4 regions of the Ciceribacter azotifigens genome follow, and region 1 is predicted to be linked to each of the others. Evidence: predicted binding sites of a transcription regulator. Region 1 holds the regulator's gene; each other region holds the start of a gene.

Region 1 (4,537 bases):
CAGGTTCACCGACCTCATCGAGGTGAATATCGCCAATCTCGCCGCCGTGCCTTCCATCGTGTTCGGCATTCTGGGGCTGGCGGTTCTCATCAACTTCGTCGGGCTGCCGCAGTCGGCGCCGATCGTCGGCGGCCTCGTGCTGACGCTGATGACGTTGCCGACCATCATCATTGCCACGCGTGCAGCGCTGAAGGCAGTGCCGCCGTCGATCCGCGACGCGGCTCTCGGCGTCGGCGCCTCGAAGATGCAGGCAACCTTCCACCATGTGTTGCCGTTGGCTATGCCCGGCATCCTGACGGGAACGATTATCGGCCTGGCCCGCGCCCTCGGAGAGACTGCGCCCTTGCTCCTCATCGGCATGGTGGCGTTCGTGCGCGAGTACCCGGCTGGTCCGCCCGAGGGCTTCTTCGATCCGGCCTCCGCCCTGCCTGTCCAGATCTATAACTGGACGCAGCGTGGCGATCCGGCGTTCGTGGAGCGCGCCTCCGGTGCGATCATCGTGCTCCTCGTATTCCTGATGATGATGAACCTGATCGCGATCATTCTTCGCCGTCGCTTCGAGCGCCGTTGGTAAGAGGGCTGACAATGAGTAACATGCCGACCACAATGACGATCACGACGAAGGCTGCAACAATGAACGACTCGAAGATCTCGGCCCGCAAGGTTCAGGTGTTCTACGGCGACAAGCACGCCATCAAGGACGTAGACATCGAGATCCCGCCTCGCTCGGTCACCGCCTTCATCGGACCTTCCGGCTGTGGCAAGTCGACATTCCTGCGCTGCCTAAACCGCATGAACGACACGATCGCCAACTGCCGGGTCGAGGGCCATATCTCCATCGACGGCGAGAACATCTACGATCCCAAGGTGGACCCGGTTCAACTGCGCGCCAAGGTCGGCATGGTGTTTCAGAAGCCGAATCCGTTCCCGAAATCGATCTACGAGAACGTCGCCTACGGGCCGCGCATTCACGGGCTTGCCCGCAAGAAATCAGACATGGATGACATCGTCGCGTCGGCACTGCAAAAAGCCGGTCTCTGGAACGAAGTGAAGGATCGCCTCGATGCACCGGGCACCGGGCTTTCGGGTGGCCAGCAGCAACGTCTCTGCATCGCCCGCGCCGTCGCCGTCAGCCCTGAAGTCATCCTGATGGATGAACCTTGCTCGGCACTCGATCCGATCGCAACCGCCAAGGTGGAGGAACTCATCCACGAGCTTCGCGCGAACTACACGATCGTGATCGTCACGCATTCGATGCAGCAGGCGGCGCGTGTGTCGCAGCGCACGGCGATGTTCCACCTCGGCGAGCTCGTCGAGGAAAACGATACCGACAAGATGTTCACCAATCCCGACGATCAGCGCACGCAGGACTACATCATGGGCCGCTTCGGCTGACACCCCGTCCAACCGCGCAGACGCACTCATTCGAGGATCACGACATGTCATCGACGCATATCTACTCCGCCTTCGACGAGGAACTGAAATACCTGATGCGCCGCATCTCCGAGATGGGCGGACTTGCCGAACAGATGGTGAGCGACAGCGTCCGGGCGCTGGTCCAGGGCGACTCCGCACTCGCGCACAAAGTCATCTCCGAAGACGTCATCATGGATGCAGCGGAGCGCGAAATCGGCGACAAGGCCGTCATTACCATCGCCCGTCGTCAACCCGTCGCCAGCGACCTTCGCGAGATTATCGGTGCGCTCAAGATCGCCAGCGATCTCGAGCGGGTCGGCGATCTCGGCAAGAACAACGCCAAGCGCGCCATGGCGGTCCAGAGCGCCGGCATTCCGCGCAAGCTGGCCCGCGGGATCGAACATCTCTCCGAACTCGCGCTCGTGCAGCTGAAGGAGGTCCTGGACGTCTACTCGACCCGCTCGGCGGAAAAGGCGAAGTCCATCCGCGACCGCGACGACGAGATCGACGCCGTCTATACGTCCCTGTTCCGGGAATTGCTGACCTACATGATGGAAGATCCCCGCAACATCACCAGCTGCACGCATCTTCTCTTCTGCGCCAAGAACCTGGAGCGGATCGGCGATCACGCGACCAACATCGCCGAAACCATCTACTACATGACTACCGGCGCTCAGCCGGAAGGCGAGCGCCCGAAGGAAGACCTGACGACAGACGTCGGCGCGGTCACCGAATGATGCCGCTGCGGAGGACGAGCAAGCGATGCAGCCGAGAATAGTGGTAGTCGAAGACGAAGAGGCGCTGAGCGTACTCCTTCGTTACAATCTGGAAGCCGAAGGCTACGAGGTGGAGACGATTCCGCGCGGAGACGAGGCGGAACTGCGCCTCCAGGAGAGGGTTCCCGATCTCCTGCTTCTGGACTGGATGCTGCCGGGCGTTTCCGGGATCGAGCTTTGCCGCAGGCTGCGTATGCGACCGGAGACCGAACGCCTGCCGGTTATCATGCTGACGGCGCGGGGCGAGGAAAGCGAACGGGTGCGGGGGCTTGCGACCGGTGCCGACGATTACGTCGTCAAGCCGTTTTCCACGCCGGAGCTGATGGCGCGCGTGAAGGCCATGCTACGGCGGGCGCGTCCGGAAGTCCTGTCGAGCGTTCTTCGCTGCGGTGACATCGAGCTTGACCGCGAAACCCACCGCGTTCATCGCAAGAGCCGCGAGGTTCGCCTTGGCCCGACCGAGTTCCGGCTTCTGGAATTCCTGATGACGTCGCCCGGCCGTGTCTTCTCCCGTTCGCAGCTTCTGGACGGCGTGTGGGGGCACGACATCTATGTCGACGAGCGTACTGTCGATGTCCATGTCGGCCGTCTGCGCAAGGCACTCAACTTTTCCAACATGCAGGATGTCATCCGCACCGTGCGTGGCGCAGGCTACTCAATGGAAGCCTGATCTGGTGGCATTTCAGATAAGAAAACGGGCCCTGCAGGGCCCGTTTTTTGTTTTCTGTGTCCGCAGAAGCTTACCGTTCCGCCTTGCGACGATCGGAAACCGGCTGGTAGGCGAGTTTCGCGTGGTAACTGCAGTAGGGCGAGGCATCGAGAGACTCGCAGCCGCAGAAATGAAACTCGTCGCTCATCGGATCGCCGATCGGCCACTTGCAGGTACGCTCTGTGAGTTCCGTCAGGCCGAGGCGGCGGGAAATCGGAATAACGACATTCGAGGAGGTTACGGCGCGGACCGCTTCGACGACATCGGCATGGCCCTCTTCCTTGAGCATCGCGCCGCTTGCCGGACGCGCGTTCGCGCGGGTCGGGATGCGCGCAGCAAAGCCCGTCGGACGAGGGGCTGGTGCCGGACGTTTCGGTGTGCGCGCCGGTGCCGTGCCACCGCCCGACTTCGCGCGTCCCGGCAGGTTCAGACGATGGACCTTGCCGATCACCGCATTTCTGCTGACACCGCCGAGCTGCGCAGCGATCTGGCTTGCGCTCAGGCCTTCGGCCCAAAGCCTCTTCAGTTTTTCGACGCGCTCATCTGTCCAATTCATGCCATTATCTCCGCCGTCGCGATTTTGATGGCAGAATCCGTCACCGTTGCTTCGGACGAATCCGAAGCAAGACTTCCTCGATACTTTCGGTGACTACTTCTGCCGCATGCAATCTTTTAATGTAAATTTAACCTAGTGTGGCGCTGACTCCGTGACAAGAGTCGGGAGAATCAACGGGAATCGATTTTCAAGTTTTCCCCAACTTGCTGGTTCGCGGCGGTGGCGAGAGTCAAAGCTGTGAAAGCCGTCCCGACATCACAAAAATCCTTTGCCTGTCGCAGTTTTGTTGACAGCGCAGTGGGAAATGCCGATAGTGCCAGCCGCCGCCGAAAGGCGGCATTTTTGATTTTTTCGGGGATTTTTCTCCGGGAAATCGGAAGATCGTTCTTGACATCTATCGGTTGCGAAGGAGCTGCTCCGCCATGGCTGAAGCCACACCGCTTTACGAAACCTACCTGCGCGCGCCTCTGCGTTTCGAGCGCGGCGAAGGGGTTTGGCTGATTGCGGAGAATGGCGAGCGATATCTCGATTTCGCGGCTGGTGTCGCGGTGAATGCGCTCGGACATGCCCATCCGCATCTCGTCGAGGCGCTGAAGGCGCAGGCCGAGAAGGTGTGGCACCTGTCGAACCTATATGAGGTGCCGGGGCAGGAAACGCTGGGCGAGCGGCTGACGAAGGCGACCTTCGCCGACAAGGTGTTCTTCACCAATTCGGGCGCCGAGGCGCTGGAATGCGCGATCAAGACCGCGCGCCGCTATCATTTCTCGAAGGGGCACCCGGAGAAGTTTCACATCATCACCTTCGAGGGCGCCTTCCATGGCCGCACGCTGGCGACGATCGCCGCGGGAGGACAGGCAAAGTATCTCGAAGGTTTCGGACCCAAGGCACCGGGCTTCGACCAGGTGCCGTTCGGCGACATCGAGGCGGTAAAGGCCGCGATCACCGATAACACAGCTGCGATCCTCATCGAACCGGTGCAGGGTGAAGGCGGCATCCGTGCTGCGTCCAACGAGTTCCTGCGGGCACTTCGCCAGATCTGTGACGACAAGGGGCTTCTTCTGATCCTCGATGAAGTCCAGT
Region 2 (4,537 bases), on a different contig from region 1:
AGACGATCAACGACAAGGGCCTGATCACCGCGGGTGTACTCTCGGGCAACCGCAACTTCGAGGGCCGCATCTCGCCGGACGTCCAGGCCAACTATCTCGCCTCCCCGCCGCTTGTCGTCGCTTATGCGCTTGCCGGTACGGTGCAGAAGGACCTGACCAAGGAACCGCTCGGCGAAGACCAGAACGGCAACCCGGTCTACCTGAAGGACATCTGGCCGACGTCGCACGAGATCCAGGAATTCATCGCCAAGTACGTCACCCGCGAACTCTTCGAATCGAAGTATGCCGACGTGTTCAAGGGCGACGAGAACTGGCAGGCGGTGCAGGTCCCGGCCGGCCAGACCTATGCCTGGGACGATCAGTCGACCTATGTGCAGAACCCGCCCTACTTCGTCGGCATGGGCAAGACCGGCTCCGGCGTGTCCAATATCGTGGGAGCCCGCGTGCTCGGCCTCTTCGGCGACAAGATCACAACCGACCACATTTCTCCGGCCGGTTCGATCAAGGCAGCCTCGCCGGCTGGCGCGTACCTCATGGAACATGGCGTTGGGGTTGCCGACTTCAACCAGTACGGCACGCGTCGCGGCAACCATGAGGTAATGATGCGTGGCACCTTCGCCAATATCCGCATCCGTAACCACATGCTCGGCCCGAACGGCAAGGAAGGTGGCTACACCATCCACTATCCGTCGAAGGAAGAGATGTCGATTTACGACGCTGCCATGAAGTACAAGTCCGAGGGCATCCCGCTGGTCATCTTCGCCGGCGTCGAATACGGCAATGGCTCCTCCCGCGACTGGGCGGCCAAGGGGACCAACCTGCTCGGCGTCCGCGCGGTCATCGCCCAGTCGTTCGAACGCATCCACCGTTCGAACCTGGTCGGCATGGGCGTCGTTCCGTTCGTCTTCGAGGAAGGCACCACCTGGCAGAGCCTCAACCTGAAGGGCGATGAGCTGGTAACCATCGAGGGCCTCGACGGGGAGATCAAGCCGCGCGAGAAAAAGATCGCCAAGATCACCTACTCAGACGGAACCGTGAAGGACATCCCGCTGATCTGCCGCATCGATACGCTGGACGAGGTCACCTATGTGAACAACGGCGGCATCCTGCAGACAGTTCTGCGCGATCTGGCCGCCTGACTTCCGCTCGCTCGAATACGGGCCGCCGGGACATGCTCCCGGCGGCTTTTTCTTGGATCGGCGATCACAAACGGGCGTCTCACCCCATCGTGACTTCTCGTTGAAAGCCCGAGCGAGTATTGCTGACTTGTGACTATTTATAGGATACCGGCCTCGTGGCACTGAACGGGACCGGCACATCTACGAGTAAACGGGTTCGATGGATGACCTCGATTGTGTTCGCCCGCTACGCCCTGGTCTGCATGACCGTTATCGGCACATCCGCCCAAGCGCAGGACGGTGTGAGGCCGCGGGGGGTCGTCGAGCTTTTCACCTCTCAGGGCTGCAGCTCCTGCCCTCCGGCTGACGAGGCGTTCGAAAAGCTCGTGAAGACGGGCGACCTCGTGGCGCTCGCCTACCACGTCGACTATTGGAACTATATCGGTTGGAACGACACGCTGGCCACACCAGAGAATACCGGCCGCCAATATGCTTACGCCCGAAGCCTCGGTCGCAGCGGCGTTTACACTCCGCAAGTCGTTCTCAATGGTCGCGATCATCTGAAGGGAACCGATGCGGACGAGGTCGTGCACAAACTGAACCGGATGGAGCAGCAAGGTCTCGGTCTTTCGGTACCTGTCAAAGCGGCGCGCAAAAGCGAGGAATTGGAGATCACGGTCGGAAAGGGAGAGGGCAAGGCGGATGTCGTCATTGTCTATTTCCGCCGGAAGGAAATTGTCGACGTCCTGAAAGGCGAGAACGTCGGCAAGAAAGTTGCCTACTGGAACAGCGTCACCGACGTCCAGACGGTCGGAATGTGGGAGGGAAGTGAACTTCACCTCGTGCTGCCGGCCAAAGTCATGGCAAAGGACGGGAACGACGGTTGCGCCGTCCTGCTTCAGACTTCCGGCACAGAAGGAGAGCCGTCAGCCATTCTCGGCGCGACGATGATCATCGGCAACGATGGCACCTAGCCCCTGAGGGGGTGGTCCGGCCTAGAAGCATTGGGGGGGCTGGGGGTAAGGGGTCAATGCGACAGACCGGACCTTTGGCGCGGCGCGCCAACTCAGTGACGCCAGCTTCGGTTGCAAATGGGGCGCTGTTTTGACCAAAATGCGGCGATGGAAAGAAAGGCAGTATGCTTCACTTATTTGCACACAGGCTTGCTTTTTGTGCTGCCTGAGGCAAACTGTCACCCATCTGTCATAACCGAGAAGTCGGGGAAGTCTTGATGAGCGATCAGCCGGATTTGCCGTGCACGGATGCACCGCAGGCAAGCCATTCGGCGCCTATCATCAGGCTACAGGATTACCGCCAGAGTCGCGATACGCTTCCGGTCACGTTCCACCGCAAGGAGCTCGATTCGATCCTGTGGATCTATGGGCGCATGGTAGGCGAGGGCGAATGGCGCGACTACGCGATCGACCATCTGAAGGACAAGGCCGTCTTCTCGGTGTTCAAGAGATCTGGCGAACTGCCGCTTGATCGAATCGAAAAAGATCCGGGACTCGCCGCCAGACAGGGCGCTTATTCGGTGATTCACACCAGCGGCCGGGTGCTGAAGCGTGGGCACGAACTGACGCAGGTGCTGAAGATCTTCGATAAGAAGCTGAAGCTGGTGGAATAGACTGACCTTAGTAAAGTGATCCGGGATACGCCCTTTCGTCTGGCGCCGTAGTGTTTCCGTCACCCAGCGGCAACTGCATGAGGACCGTGTCGAGCCACTGGCTGTGCTTGAAGCCGGTCCCGACCAGCGTGCCGGTCATCACGAAGCCGCATCCAGCGTGGAGACGAACCGAAGCCGGACTCGCGCCACCGATTACGGCTACCATCTGTCGGAAGCCGAGCGCGGTGCAGCGCCGTATCAGTTCCTTCAACAGCGCCTTGCCTATCCCCCTGCCTTGAGCCTGGCAGGCGAGGTATATGGAATCCTCGACGAGCCATCGGTAGGCGGGCCGCGTGCGGAATGCAGACGCATAGGCGTAGCCGAGGAGCGTACCGTCCTCGTCGACGGCCGCGATATGAGGATATCCCTGGCCGGTGATCGTTGCGAAGCGCGAGGCCATTTCCTCTTGCGTCGGCGGAATGAGCTCGTAGCTGGCAGTGCCGGTCAGCACAGCGTCGGCATAGATCGCTGTTATTGATGTGACATCCGTCAACTGTGTATTGCGCAGAACAAAAGACATGGCAGGGACGCAGGAAAGAGGAAGCAATACCGGCATCTTCCACAAACGTTATCGCGCGGCAAGATCGGCCTTGGGACCAGATAAAGAAAGGCCCGGCAGTGCTCTGCCGGGCCTCCGAGGGACGAGTTAAAATCGCCCGAGACAGGCACGCTTACGCGTGGATATCGGTATCTTTCGTTTCGCGAAGGAAGATCATGCCGATAACGAACGACACGCCTGCGATGACGATCGGATACCAAAGGCCGTAGTAAATATCGCCCTTGGCCGCGCTCATCGCGAAAGCCGTTGCCGGCAGCAGGCCACCGAACCAACCGTTACCGATATGGTAGGGTAGGGACATGCCGGTGTAACGGATACGGGTCGGGAACATCTCGACCAGCATCGCCGCAATCGGACCGTAGACCATCGTTACATAGATCATCAGGATCGTGAGAACGGCGACCATGCCGGTCCAGTTCACGGCCTGAGGATCAGCAACCATCTTGAAGGCGCCGCCGTTCGGGACCGTGTAGACCGCCATTTCCGTAGCACCAGCCGCCTCTTCAGCAGTCAGCAGCTTGTCTGTAACGAGTTGGCTCGTCGGGACCATCGTCTTCTCGCCGGCCCGAAGAGCTGCGGCGTCGAGATTAAGTTCCGGGTTGCCGGCGACGAAGGCGTCGAGCTTGCTTTCGGGAACCTTCGCTGCCGCTCGAACCAACGGATACCCGTTGGCCTGCAGAGCCAGGTTGATGCCCTTCTGCATCTTGCCGTCGGCCGCCTTGGCCTGGTCACCAGCCTTTACGGCGTCATAGCTCTCGATCGTCGCATCGCCGATCTTGATCGAGGCGACGGAGCCCGCGGGACCTGCGACGACATCGTAGGGCACCGAGTTCTTCGTCAGCGTCGAGGTTGCGATGTCACAAGAGGTGGTGAACTTCGCAGTGCCCGTCGGGTTGAACTGGAAGTTACAATCCTTCGGATCGGCGGTCACCGTCGCGCGAATGCTCTCCTGCGCCTGCGCAAGGGCCGGGTTACCAAACTGGGTCATGGCCTTGAACAGAGGGAAGTAAGTTACGACGGCAAGCAAAAGGCCGGCCATGATGATCGGCTTACGGCCGATCTTGTCAGAGAGCCAGCCGAACACGACGAAGAAGAGAGTACCGATCGCAAGAGCGATCGCGATCATGACGTTGGCGTCCTGAGCGTCGACCTTCAGCACGTTCTGCAGGAAGAACAGCGCGTAGAACTGGCCCG
Region 3 (4,537 bases), 110 kb from region 1:
TCGGGGTATTCCCCGAGCAGATCGCGCACTGGACCTGGATGAAGGAGCGGATCGAAGGTCATGGGCGGCCGCTGAAGGTGTTGAACCTCTTCGGCTATACCGGCGTCGCCTCGCTCGTCGCCGCTGCTGCCGGGGCCGAGGTCACCCATGTGGACGCCTCGAAGAAGGCGATCGGCTGGGCACGCGAGAACCAGGCTTTGAGCCGGCTCGAAAGGGCGCCGATCCGCTGGATCTGCGACGACGCGATGAAGTTCATCCAGCGAGAAGAACGCCGCGGTAGCCGCTACGACATCATCCTGACCGATCCGCCGAAGTTCGGTCGTGGGCCGAACGGCGAGGTCTGGCAGCTCTTCGATCATCTGCCGGCCATGCTCGACATTTGTCGCGAAATCCTTGCCCCGAAGGCGCTCGGCCTGGTGCTGACGGCCTATTCGATCCGGGCGAGCTTCTATTCCATCCACGAACTGATGCGTGAGACGATGCGCGGCAAGGGCGGGATCGTGGAATCCGGCGAACTGGTGATCCGGGAGGCCGGACTCGATGGGAAGACGCCCGGCCGGGCGCTTTCAACCTCACTTTTCAGCCGATGGGTGCCGAAATGAACGACGACTTTCGCGAACAGGGTCCGCGCCGCGTCGGCCAGGTCAAGGAAGTGACGAGCCTTTCGAACCCGATCGTCAAGGATATCAAGGCGCTGTCCCTCAAGAAGGCGCGTGACGAGACGAAGAGCTTCATGGCCGAGGGACTGAAGCTCGTCATCGATGCGCTTGATCTCGGCTGGACCATCAAGGTCCTCGTCTATTCCAAGGCCGGACGAGGCAAGCCGTTGGTCGAGAAGGTTGCCGCACGCACCGTCGCGGCAGGCGGGCTGGTGCTCGAGGTAAGCGACAAGGTGATGTCGGCGATCACGCGCCGTGACAATCCGCAGATGGTTGCGGGCGTCTTCGAGCAGCGGTTCAGGGCGCTGAAGGACGTGCAGCTCGGCAAGGACGAAACCTGGGTTGCGCTCGACCGCGTGCGCGATCCCGGCAATCTCGGAACCATCATCCGCACGGCCGACGCGTCCGGCGCTTCCGGCGTCATCCTGATAGGCGACTGCACCGATCCTTTTTCGCTCGAGACCGTACGCGCCACCATGGGCTCCCTGTTTGCGATGCCGCTGGTCAAGACCTCGGTCGAAGAGTTCGTTCGCTGGAAGGCGAAGTGCGGGGGGCAGGTCGTCGCGACCCACCTTGCCGGTGCGGTCGACTACCGCACGATCGATTATAAGCGTAAGCCGGTTGTCGTTCTGATGGGCAACGAGCAATCCGGGCTTCCGGACGAACTTGCCCGCGAGGCCGATGCGCTGGCGCGCATTCCCCAGGCCGGTCGCGCCGATTCGCTCAATCTTGCCGTCGCGACGGGAGTGATGTTGTTCGAAGCACGCCGCCATCTTCTGGCGCTCGGCGAGGTGAAATGACGAAGCACCCGGCGATCTTCGCGCGTCCGCTCCCGGCGATCTGTTTCATCGTGCTCGCCCTCGTCCTCGATCAGGCGATCAAATATCTCGTCGAGATATCCCTGCCGCTGCAGCAGCCGGTGCCGGTCATGCCGATGCTGGCCCTTTACCGAACCCATAATCTCGGCGTGGCCTTCTCGATGCTTTCCGACGCCCACGGTTGGTTCATCGTCGGGCTGAGGATTGCGATCGTGGCATTTGTCTTCTGGCTCTGGAGGCGGACGAGCCCCGTCCACCACTTCGCTCATCTGGGCTTCGTAATGATCATTGCCGGAGCGATCGGCAACATTATCGACCGTTTCGTCTACGGGCATGTGATTGACTATGTCTTATTTTACACCCAGACATGGTCGTTTGCGGTCTTCAATCTGGCCGATAGTCTGATCACTGTCGGTGCGGCCTTCATCATCCTCGACGAGTTCATGGTCACCAGGGTGCGGAAGCAATAGACTTCATCGATCAGGCGCGACGCAGATTCTGCCGAATTGCGACAGTCGGCCAAAGATGCTAGCGTGACGCCTGTCGCAGATCGTGTCACCTTCCTGTCGCATAGGCGTGGTTTATGACCCTGAAACGAAGTGGTTCCGGACAACTCGCCATGAACACTGAACTTCTCGACATCACGATTGCGGCAGACGGCTCGAACGCCGTCAGTGCCGCAACTGCCACCCCGAATGATCTGCTCGGCAGGATCGGTACCCTCGAAACGCGCCTTACGCGCAGCGATGCCGAGGTCGATGCGGCACAATCCATCCGCTACAAGGTCTTCGTCGAGGAGATGCATGCACAGGTCGCTCCCGAAGGAGCGCGGCGCAAGCGTGACGTCGATAGCTGGGACGCGCTTTGCGATCATCTGGTCGTGGTCGATCGCTCGATCGAGGGCGACCAGGAAGAACAGATTGTCGGCACCTACCGACTGCTGCGGCAGGAAGTTGCCGAAGCCCATGGCGGCTTCTATTCGGCGTCCGAGTTTTCGATCGACCGGTTGATCGCCAATCACCCCGGGAAGCGTTTCATCGAGCTCGGCCGCTCTTGTGTGCTGCCGGAATACCGCAACAAACGCACCATGGAACTGCTGTGGCAGGGCGCATGGGCCTACGCCTTGCGCCATCGCGGGGACGCCATGATCGGCTGCGCCTCCTTCCCCGGCGTGTACCCGGAAGAGCATGCGCTTGCGCTTTCCTTCCTCCACAATCATGCCGTTGCGGGTGGGGAGTGGTCGGTCACAGCCCTTCCGGAACTCTATCGCGAGATGGACCTGATGCCGGCCGAGGCGATCAATGCCCGCAAGGCAATCTCTTCGATGCCGCCGCTGATCAAGGGCTACCTGCGACTCGGCGCGATGTTCGGCGCCGGTGCCGTCGTCGACCACGCTTTCAACACCACCGACGTGTTGATCGTTCTGCCGATCTCCCGCATCTCGGACCGCTATCTCAACTATTACGGAACCGATGCGGGTCGGTTCGCAAGCTGACGCACCGAAGTGCGGCGCCCGGTTCCCTCGGCGACCTGGCGTTTGACGCATCGCATGCCGGGTCGGGCTTGCTGAAAGCGTGCGGCTCGAAAGGCAGATCCGCGATTTGCCGTTGGTCCATCGAGGCAATGACGGGATGGCTTAGCGGGTCCTGCGGATAAGGGTTCTCGTCGGAGCGCCGCGAAGCGCCCCTTCTCCAGAAAAACGTGAACATTGGGTCGTCTCGGGAATTCGCTGCCTTTTGGCACGACGTCGCCGTGGAGGGCAATCGATGCTGGAATTCTGGTCTATCTGTACGAAGACTTTGCCTCTCTTCTCGAGAAGCTTCAATTGAGATTTGGCAGGCTCTGATATAGAAAAACTATATGAAGAACTTGAATCTCGTCCATCTCAACGGTCTGAGGGCGTTGGAGGCGGTTGGTCGCCTCGGGTCGCTGCAAGGGGCGGCCGATGAGCTTGGCGTCTCGGTCGGCGCCGTGAGCCAGCAGGTCATCAAGGCCGAGGGGCAACTCGGTCGCCCGCTCTTCGAACGCAGGCCGAAGGGCCTCGTCCCGACGAAAGCGGCAAACGACATCCTGCCGCGGCTCACCGAAGCCTTCAGCCTGCTTTCCGGCGCGGTTGCTGCGGCCCGGAGACGCGACGACAAGCTGTTGACGATTTCGGTCGCTCCGGTGTTTGCGGCACGCTGGCTTGTGCATCGCCTAGGCGGGTTCTCCGCGCGTCATCCGGAAATCAATCTGCGAATGGATGCGACGACCAGGCTCGCCGACCCTTCGACGTCCGACATCGACCTGTGTATCCGGGTCGGCAAGGGGCGCTGGCCGGGGGTGCGCTCCGAGCTCATTCTCCCGCAACGCGTCTTCCCGGTGTGCTCGCCTACCCTTGCCAGCGATCTCGAGGAACCCGCCGACATCTTGAATTTGCCGGCGGTCATAGACGGCCACGCGTTGTTCGGCTGGGACGTCTGGCTGGAGGCCGCCGGTCTCGGCGGCCGGATGCTCGCCACCCGGCACGTCTTCAATGAGGCATCGCTCTGTCTGGACGCGACGATCGCTGGACAGGGAGTGATGCTTGCCTGGCAGACGCTCGCCTCCCACGCCGTGCAGACGGGTCAGCTTGTGATCCCTTTTGGGCCATGGGTGCCGACCGGCGATGGCCACTATTTCGTGACCGCCCAGACCACCCGGCGCAACCCGGCTGTCGAAGCCTTCAAGGTCTGGCTCCGGGATGAATTAACCGCCGACATGCAAGCGCTCGAATCTGCTTTCGAGCGGTCGATCCGGTCGCGCGCGCGAGGGAGGTCCGGTCAGACGCCGGCGTTGTAGGCCGCGATCGCGGCCATGTTGACGATGTCCGTGTCCTTGGCGCCCATCGAGGCGATCTGCACCGATTTCCCGAGACCGACCAGGATCGGTCCCATGACCGTGGAGCCGCCAAGCTCCTGCAGCATCTTCGTGGAGATCGATGCGGAGTGGATGGCCGGCATCACGAGCACGTTCGCGGTGCCGGAGAGGCGGCAGAACGGATACTGTTCCATACGGTGGGCATTGAGCGCCACATCCGCT
Region 4 (4,537 bases), on a different contig from region 1:
GATCGCCTCGGCCGCCCACTGCATCAGGAGGTCGACGGTCGGGCTGCCGGAGGTGTTCCAGTGGGTGGTGATCTCTGCGGCGATTTCGCTTGCCGCTTCCGGGTCGCGTTCTCTCTTCAGGTCCGTCAGAAGGGCCTGGACGTCCTTGACCGATTCGTCGCCGAGCGTCTGCGCCTCGGTCGCCGCGTTCTCCGTGGAGGTGGGGCCGGCGTCCTGGGAGAGGGCGGGATCGCAGGTTACAAGGAGGCCCGCGATCATGAGCGTGCAACGAAAATAGCGCATGCGGTTATGATAGACCGCCTGCGCTATGTTTCAAACTCAAAATCAAGAGAGGGCGCGGCTGTCGCTTCTCTCCATTCGCTCCGGAAAAATCCGGCCGATGGCGTGCGACGGCGGCGCGTCCCGCAGATCAGCCCTGGCGGGCCTTGAAGCGCGGGTTCTGCTTGTTGATGATGTAAACGCGACCCTTGCGGCGAACCAGACGGTTATCGCGATGACGGGCCTTGAGCGCTTTCAGCGAATTCTTGATCTTCATTTTCCTGATCCGCAACGGTTGCCGGGGAACTTTCGATTCGCCCGTTGTCTTCAACAATCAAAAGCGCGCCGCGGGGCGCGCTCCTTTAGGGTTGGTCGCCAATAGCCCGACAAAGCCCTTCGTGTCAACCGGTTGGACCGGTTTTCCAGCGCTCTGCGCCGGATTTTCCTGCCTTATCAGCGGCGTCCTGCCGTGAGCTCGGTGACGTGTCCCATCTTCCGGCCGGGACGCGACTCGGTCTTGCCGTAGAGATGGACGAGGACGTTGGGGCGCGAAAGCCAGTCGGGCACCTTGCCGATGTCGTCGCCGATGAGGTTGGTCATCACGCAGTCGGAATGGCGGCGGGGATCGCCGAGCGGCAACGAGGCGATCGCCCGGATATGCTGCTCGAACTGCGAGACGACGCAGGCCGCCTCGGTCCAGTGGCCGGAATTGTGCACCCGGGGCGCGATCTCGTTGGCGACGAGGCTGCCGTCCGGCAGGACGAAGAATTCGATCCCGACCACGCCGACATAGTTCAGCGCGTCGAGGAGCTTCTTCGCCGCGTCGCGGGCGGCCTCTGCCGTCGCGTCCGTGATGCGGGCAGGCAGCGTCGATGTGTCGAGAATGCCGTCGCGGTGGACGTTCTCCGCCGGATCGTGGCAGGCGACGGCACCGTCGGTCCCGCGGGCGGCGATGATCGAGATTTCACGCTCGAAAGGAACGAAGCTCTCGAGGATCAGCGGCACGCCGCCCAGCGCCTCGAAGGCGCCGGCCGGGCTTTCGTCCGCCGAGCGGAAGACACGCTGGCCCTTGCCGTCATAGCCGAGGCGGCGAGTCTTCAGGACACCGCATCCGCCGAAATCGGCAAGCGCCGCCTCGAGTTGCGCCTGGTCGTCGACGGCATGGAAACGCGCGGTCGGAATGCCGCAGCCGTTGAGGAACCGCTTTTCCGCCAACCGGTCCTGCGCCACTTCGAGCGCCTTCGGCGGCGGATAGACCGGAACGTTGCGGGCGAGCATCTCGGCTGCCTCGACCGGAACGTTCTCGAATTCGTAGGTGACGATGTCGCAATCGGCGGCAAGCTCGGCAAGCGCCACCGGATCGGCATAGGCGGCCGTGATCTGGCGGTTCGCCAGCTGCGCGGCCGGACAATCGGCCTGCGGTTCGAGAATGATCGTGCGGAAATTCAGGCGGGAGGCGGCGATCGCGAGCATGCGGCCGAGCTGGCCGCCGCCGATGATGCCGATGGTGCGGGCGCTCATGCTTCGTCCATGGGGTATTCGGCGACGGTGGCGGTCTGGCGTTCCCGCCACTCGTCGAGCCGGTCTGCGAGGTCCTCGTCGGAGAGTGCCAGAACGGCGGCGGCGAGCAGCGCGGCATTCACCGCGCCGGCCTTGCCGATCGCGAGCGTGCCGACCGGAATGCCCGCTGGCATCTGGACGATCGACAAGAGGCTGTCCTGACCGGAAAGCGCCCGCGACTGCACCGGAACGCCGAAGACGGGCAGCGGCGTCATCGCCGCGGTCATGCCGGGCAGATGGGCGGCGCCGCCGGCACCGGCGATGATCACCTTGAAGCCTTCGTCACGCGCGCCCTTCGAGAAGGCGACCAGCCGGTCCGGCGTTCGATGGGCGGAGATGATGCGGGCCTCGTAGCTGACGCCGAGCGCGTCCAGCGTGTCAGCGGCATTCTTCATGGTTTCCCAGTCGGACTGGCTTCCCATGATGATGGCGACGGGAGGGCGCTCCTCGGTCATCGTCGTGGCCCTTTCTCTCAGGCGATGATATCGGGAATGATCTGGTCTTCGAGCTTGCTCATCCGGTCCTTGATCACAAGCTTCTTCTTCTTCATGCGCTGGATGCGCAGGACGTCGCATCCGGTCGTCGTCATCGCGTTGATCGCGACGTCGTAATCCTCGTGCTCCTGGCGGAGTCTTGCCAGCTGAAGCCTGATGTCCGCCTGTTCCTGATCGGGCATGTTCGTGTCCCCATGTCGTCTTCGCATCTTTGTCGAATGCGCCGAAGATTCGCGCAAGCTCCTATCACCAAATGCGGGTAACGGGAAGTTATCCTTGATCCCGAATTTGCGGCGAGAAGTCGCTGCTTTGGCCTTCGACAAAACACATTCTTCATGTCACACTACTGTCGTAATGCCTGAGGCCCCAGCGGTGGATGGCTGGAGGCAGGCGAAAGGAAGGACGCATCAAATGACCATTCAGGCTCATCTTGAATCGCTCGAGAAGAAGCACGTAGCCCTTGAAGAAAGGCTTCACACTGCTCTTACATCTCCCTCCGTCGATGACAAGGAAATCGCAGAAATCAAGCGCCACAAGCTGCGCATCAAGGACCAGATCGAACGTCTGAGGTCGTCCACCCGACACTGACATCTTCTCGTTCCCGCCGGGCGGGCCGTCGGACCCGCCCCGGCTGAGAGACAATCTTCCGATCATCCTTATAGGCCCCGGAAACCAAAGCGGTTTTCGGGGCTTTTCGTTGCCAGAGGTATTGCCGGGAGGCGACACACGCGGGGGGAGGGCAAGCGTCTGCGAAGGACAGGGACCGGGATCTCAGATCCAGAACTGGTCAAGCCAGAGGTTCATCCGGTTGAAGCCCGGCGTGTTCACCGAGTAGATGCGCTTCGTGCCGGAGGTGGTGACGGTCACGAGGTTGCAGTCGAGGAGCGCCTTGAGGTGCTGGGAAACGGCCGGCCGGCTGATCGGCAGGCCCTTGGCAAGATCGTTGACGGTCCTGGGGGCCCGGCGAAGCTCCTCCAGGAGATGGCGCCGGTTCGGGTCGGCAATCGCTGCAAAGGGATCCGAGTTCGACATCGCCTCAGCCTACGGCAAGCGGAGCCGTCCGGCAAGACGCGATGTGCAGTGCAGCAAGCCCTCCGGTGCGCCGCCGGCCTAGAACTGGAGGCCGTCCCAGATGAGTTTCGCCGCGGCGACGAGCACCATCCCGTACATCAGCGGATAGAAGACCGCGGGTTTCAGGTAGCGGACGAGGCGCGCGCCGACCAGGGTCGAGACGAGCGCGACCGGCAGCAGGCTGGCCGAGATGGTGAGATTGGCGCTGTCGAGGCTGCCGAGCGCGAAATAGGGGATGACCTTGATCGCGTTGACGATGGCAAAGAAGCGCGTGCTGGTGCCGGTATAGGTCAGCGGGTCGAGTTTCAGGGGCAGCACATAGATCTGGAAGGGCGGACCTCCGGCATGGGCGACGAAGCTCGCATAGCCGGAAAGACTGCCCCAGACGGTGCCGGCGACGGGGCGTTCGGGGGCGGCCGGCCGCTCCTCGTGCCGTCTCGGACCGAAGGTCTCGACGAAGTAGCGGACGGCGAAGAGAAGTGCGATGCCTCCGAGGATGAGCCGCATGGCGTTTGCCGAGACATAGGCGGACGTCGCCCAGGCGACAGCGATGCCGAGGATCGCGCCCGGCAGCATGGCGAGGAGCGTCGTACGATTGTTGTGCTTGCGCCAGGCCCAGAGCGCCACGGCATCCATGACGAGCAGGATAGGCAGGAAGATCGCCGCCGCCTGCAGCGGCGGCACGACCAGCGCCATCAACGGGACGCCGATCAGGGCGAGCGCGCCGCCGAGACCTCCCTTCGAAAGGCCGACGAGAGCGACGGCCGGTATCGCGGCGGCGAAGAACTGTATGTCGGGCAGCATTTGTTTCCATTGATCCTTGGACGAGACCGGTCTATCGGATTCACTTGAACAAAACGAGGTTGGAATCCTGCGGCCCCGCAGATTTCGCCAAAAATGGATTGACCGATGACCGGACCTGAAGACCGCTGCCGCCTTGTGCTGATCGTGCCCGACATTGCCGATGCGGAGGAAAAGGCCCGCATCGTCGGTGACGCGCTGAGGGGCGGAGACGTCGCCTCGGTCATCGTGCCGCAATACGATCTCGACGACACCGCCTTCCAGAAGCACGCGGAGAAGCTGGTGCCCGTCATCCAGGCGGCGGGTGCTGCAGCACTCATCGTCGACAACAGCCGCGTCGCCGGACGCGTGAA

Evidence for each region. The regulator PhoB, encoded in region 1, activates phosphate uptake and scavenging genes when phosphate is short. The targets are predictions, from matches to a motif close to TGTCATNNANCTGTCAT.
Region 2: a site for PhoB is predicted at 2,309-2,325, ahead of ACM6UT_RS17155 (DUF2794 domain-containing protein). Genes of this name have one in related genera too.
Region 3: a site for PhoB is predicted at 2,031-2,047, ahead of olsB (l-ornithine N(alpha)-acyltransferase). Genes of this name have one in related genera too.
Region 4: a site for PhoB is predicted at 2,649-2,665, ahead of ACM6UT_RS02125 (YdcH family protein). Genes of this name have one in related genera too.

Annotation. Positions count from the first base shown of each region.
Region 1 is NZ_JBLQTA010000003.1:67,402-71,938, reverse strand. Features, by position in the region: gene pstA (phosphate ABC transporter permease PstA) at 1-574, shown strand, start outside; gene pstB (phosphate ABC transporter ATP-binding protein PstB) at 607-1,395, shown strand; gene phoU (phosphate signaling complex protein PhoU) at 1,440-2,153, shown strand; gene phoB (phosphate regulon transcriptional regulator PhoB) at 2,179-2,862, shown strand; gene ACM6UT_RS05445 (GcrA family cell cycle regulator) at 2,933-3,457, opposite strand; gene ACM6UT_RS05440 (aspartate aminotransferase family protein) at 3,880-4,537, shown strand, end outside.
Region 2 is NZ_JBLQTA010000013.1:32,841-37,377, forward strand. Features, by position in the region: gene acnA (aconitate hydratase AcnA) at 1-1,139, shown strand, start outside; gene ACM6UT_RS17150 (DUF1223 domain-containing protein) at 1,343-2,092, shown strand; gene ACM6UT_RS17155 (DUF2794 domain-containing protein) at 2,350-2,745, shown strand; gene ACM6UT_RS17160 (GNAT family N-acetyltransferase) at 2,753-3,304, opposite strand; gene ACM6UT_RS17165 (MFS transporter) at 3,456-4,537, opposite strand, start outside.
Region 3 is NZ_JBLQTA010000003.1:181,950-186,486, reverse strand. Features, by position in the region: gene ACM6UT_RS05985 (class I SAM-dependent methyltransferase) at 1-602, shown strand, start outside; gene ACM6UT_RS05980 (TrmH family RNA methyltransferase) at 599-1,459, shown strand; gene lspA (signal peptidase II) at 1,456-1,947, shown strand; gene olsB (l-ornithine N(alpha)-acyltransferase) at 2,097-2,972, shown strand; gene ACM6UT_RS05965 (LysR substrate-binding domain-containing protein) at 3,338-4,297, shown strand; gene ACM6UT_RS05960 (NADP-dependent malic enzyme) at 4,279-4,537, opposite strand, start outside.
Region 4 is NZ_JBLQTA010000001.1:419,751-424,287, reverse strand. Features, by position in the region: gene ACM6UT_RS02150 (tetratricopeptide repeat protein) at 1-282, opposite strand, end outside; gene ykgO (type B 50S ribosomal protein L36) at 410-535, opposite strand; gene ACM6UT_RS02140 (5-(carboxyamino)imidazole ribonucleotide synthase) at 712-1,779, opposite strand; gene purE (5-(carboxyamino)imidazole ribonucleotide mutase) at 1,776-2,273, opposite strand; gene ACM6UT_RS02130 (YdcH family protein) at 2,291-2,494, opposite strand; gene ACM6UT_RS02125 (YdcH family protein) at 2,724-2,900, shown strand; gene ACM6UT_RS02120 (ArsR/SmtB family transcription factor) at 3,084-3,344, opposite strand; gene ACM6UT_RS02115 (sulfite exporter TauE/SafE family protein) at 3,423-4,187, opposite strand; gene ACM6UT_RS02110 (thiamine phosphate synthase) at 4,293-4,537, shown strand, end outside.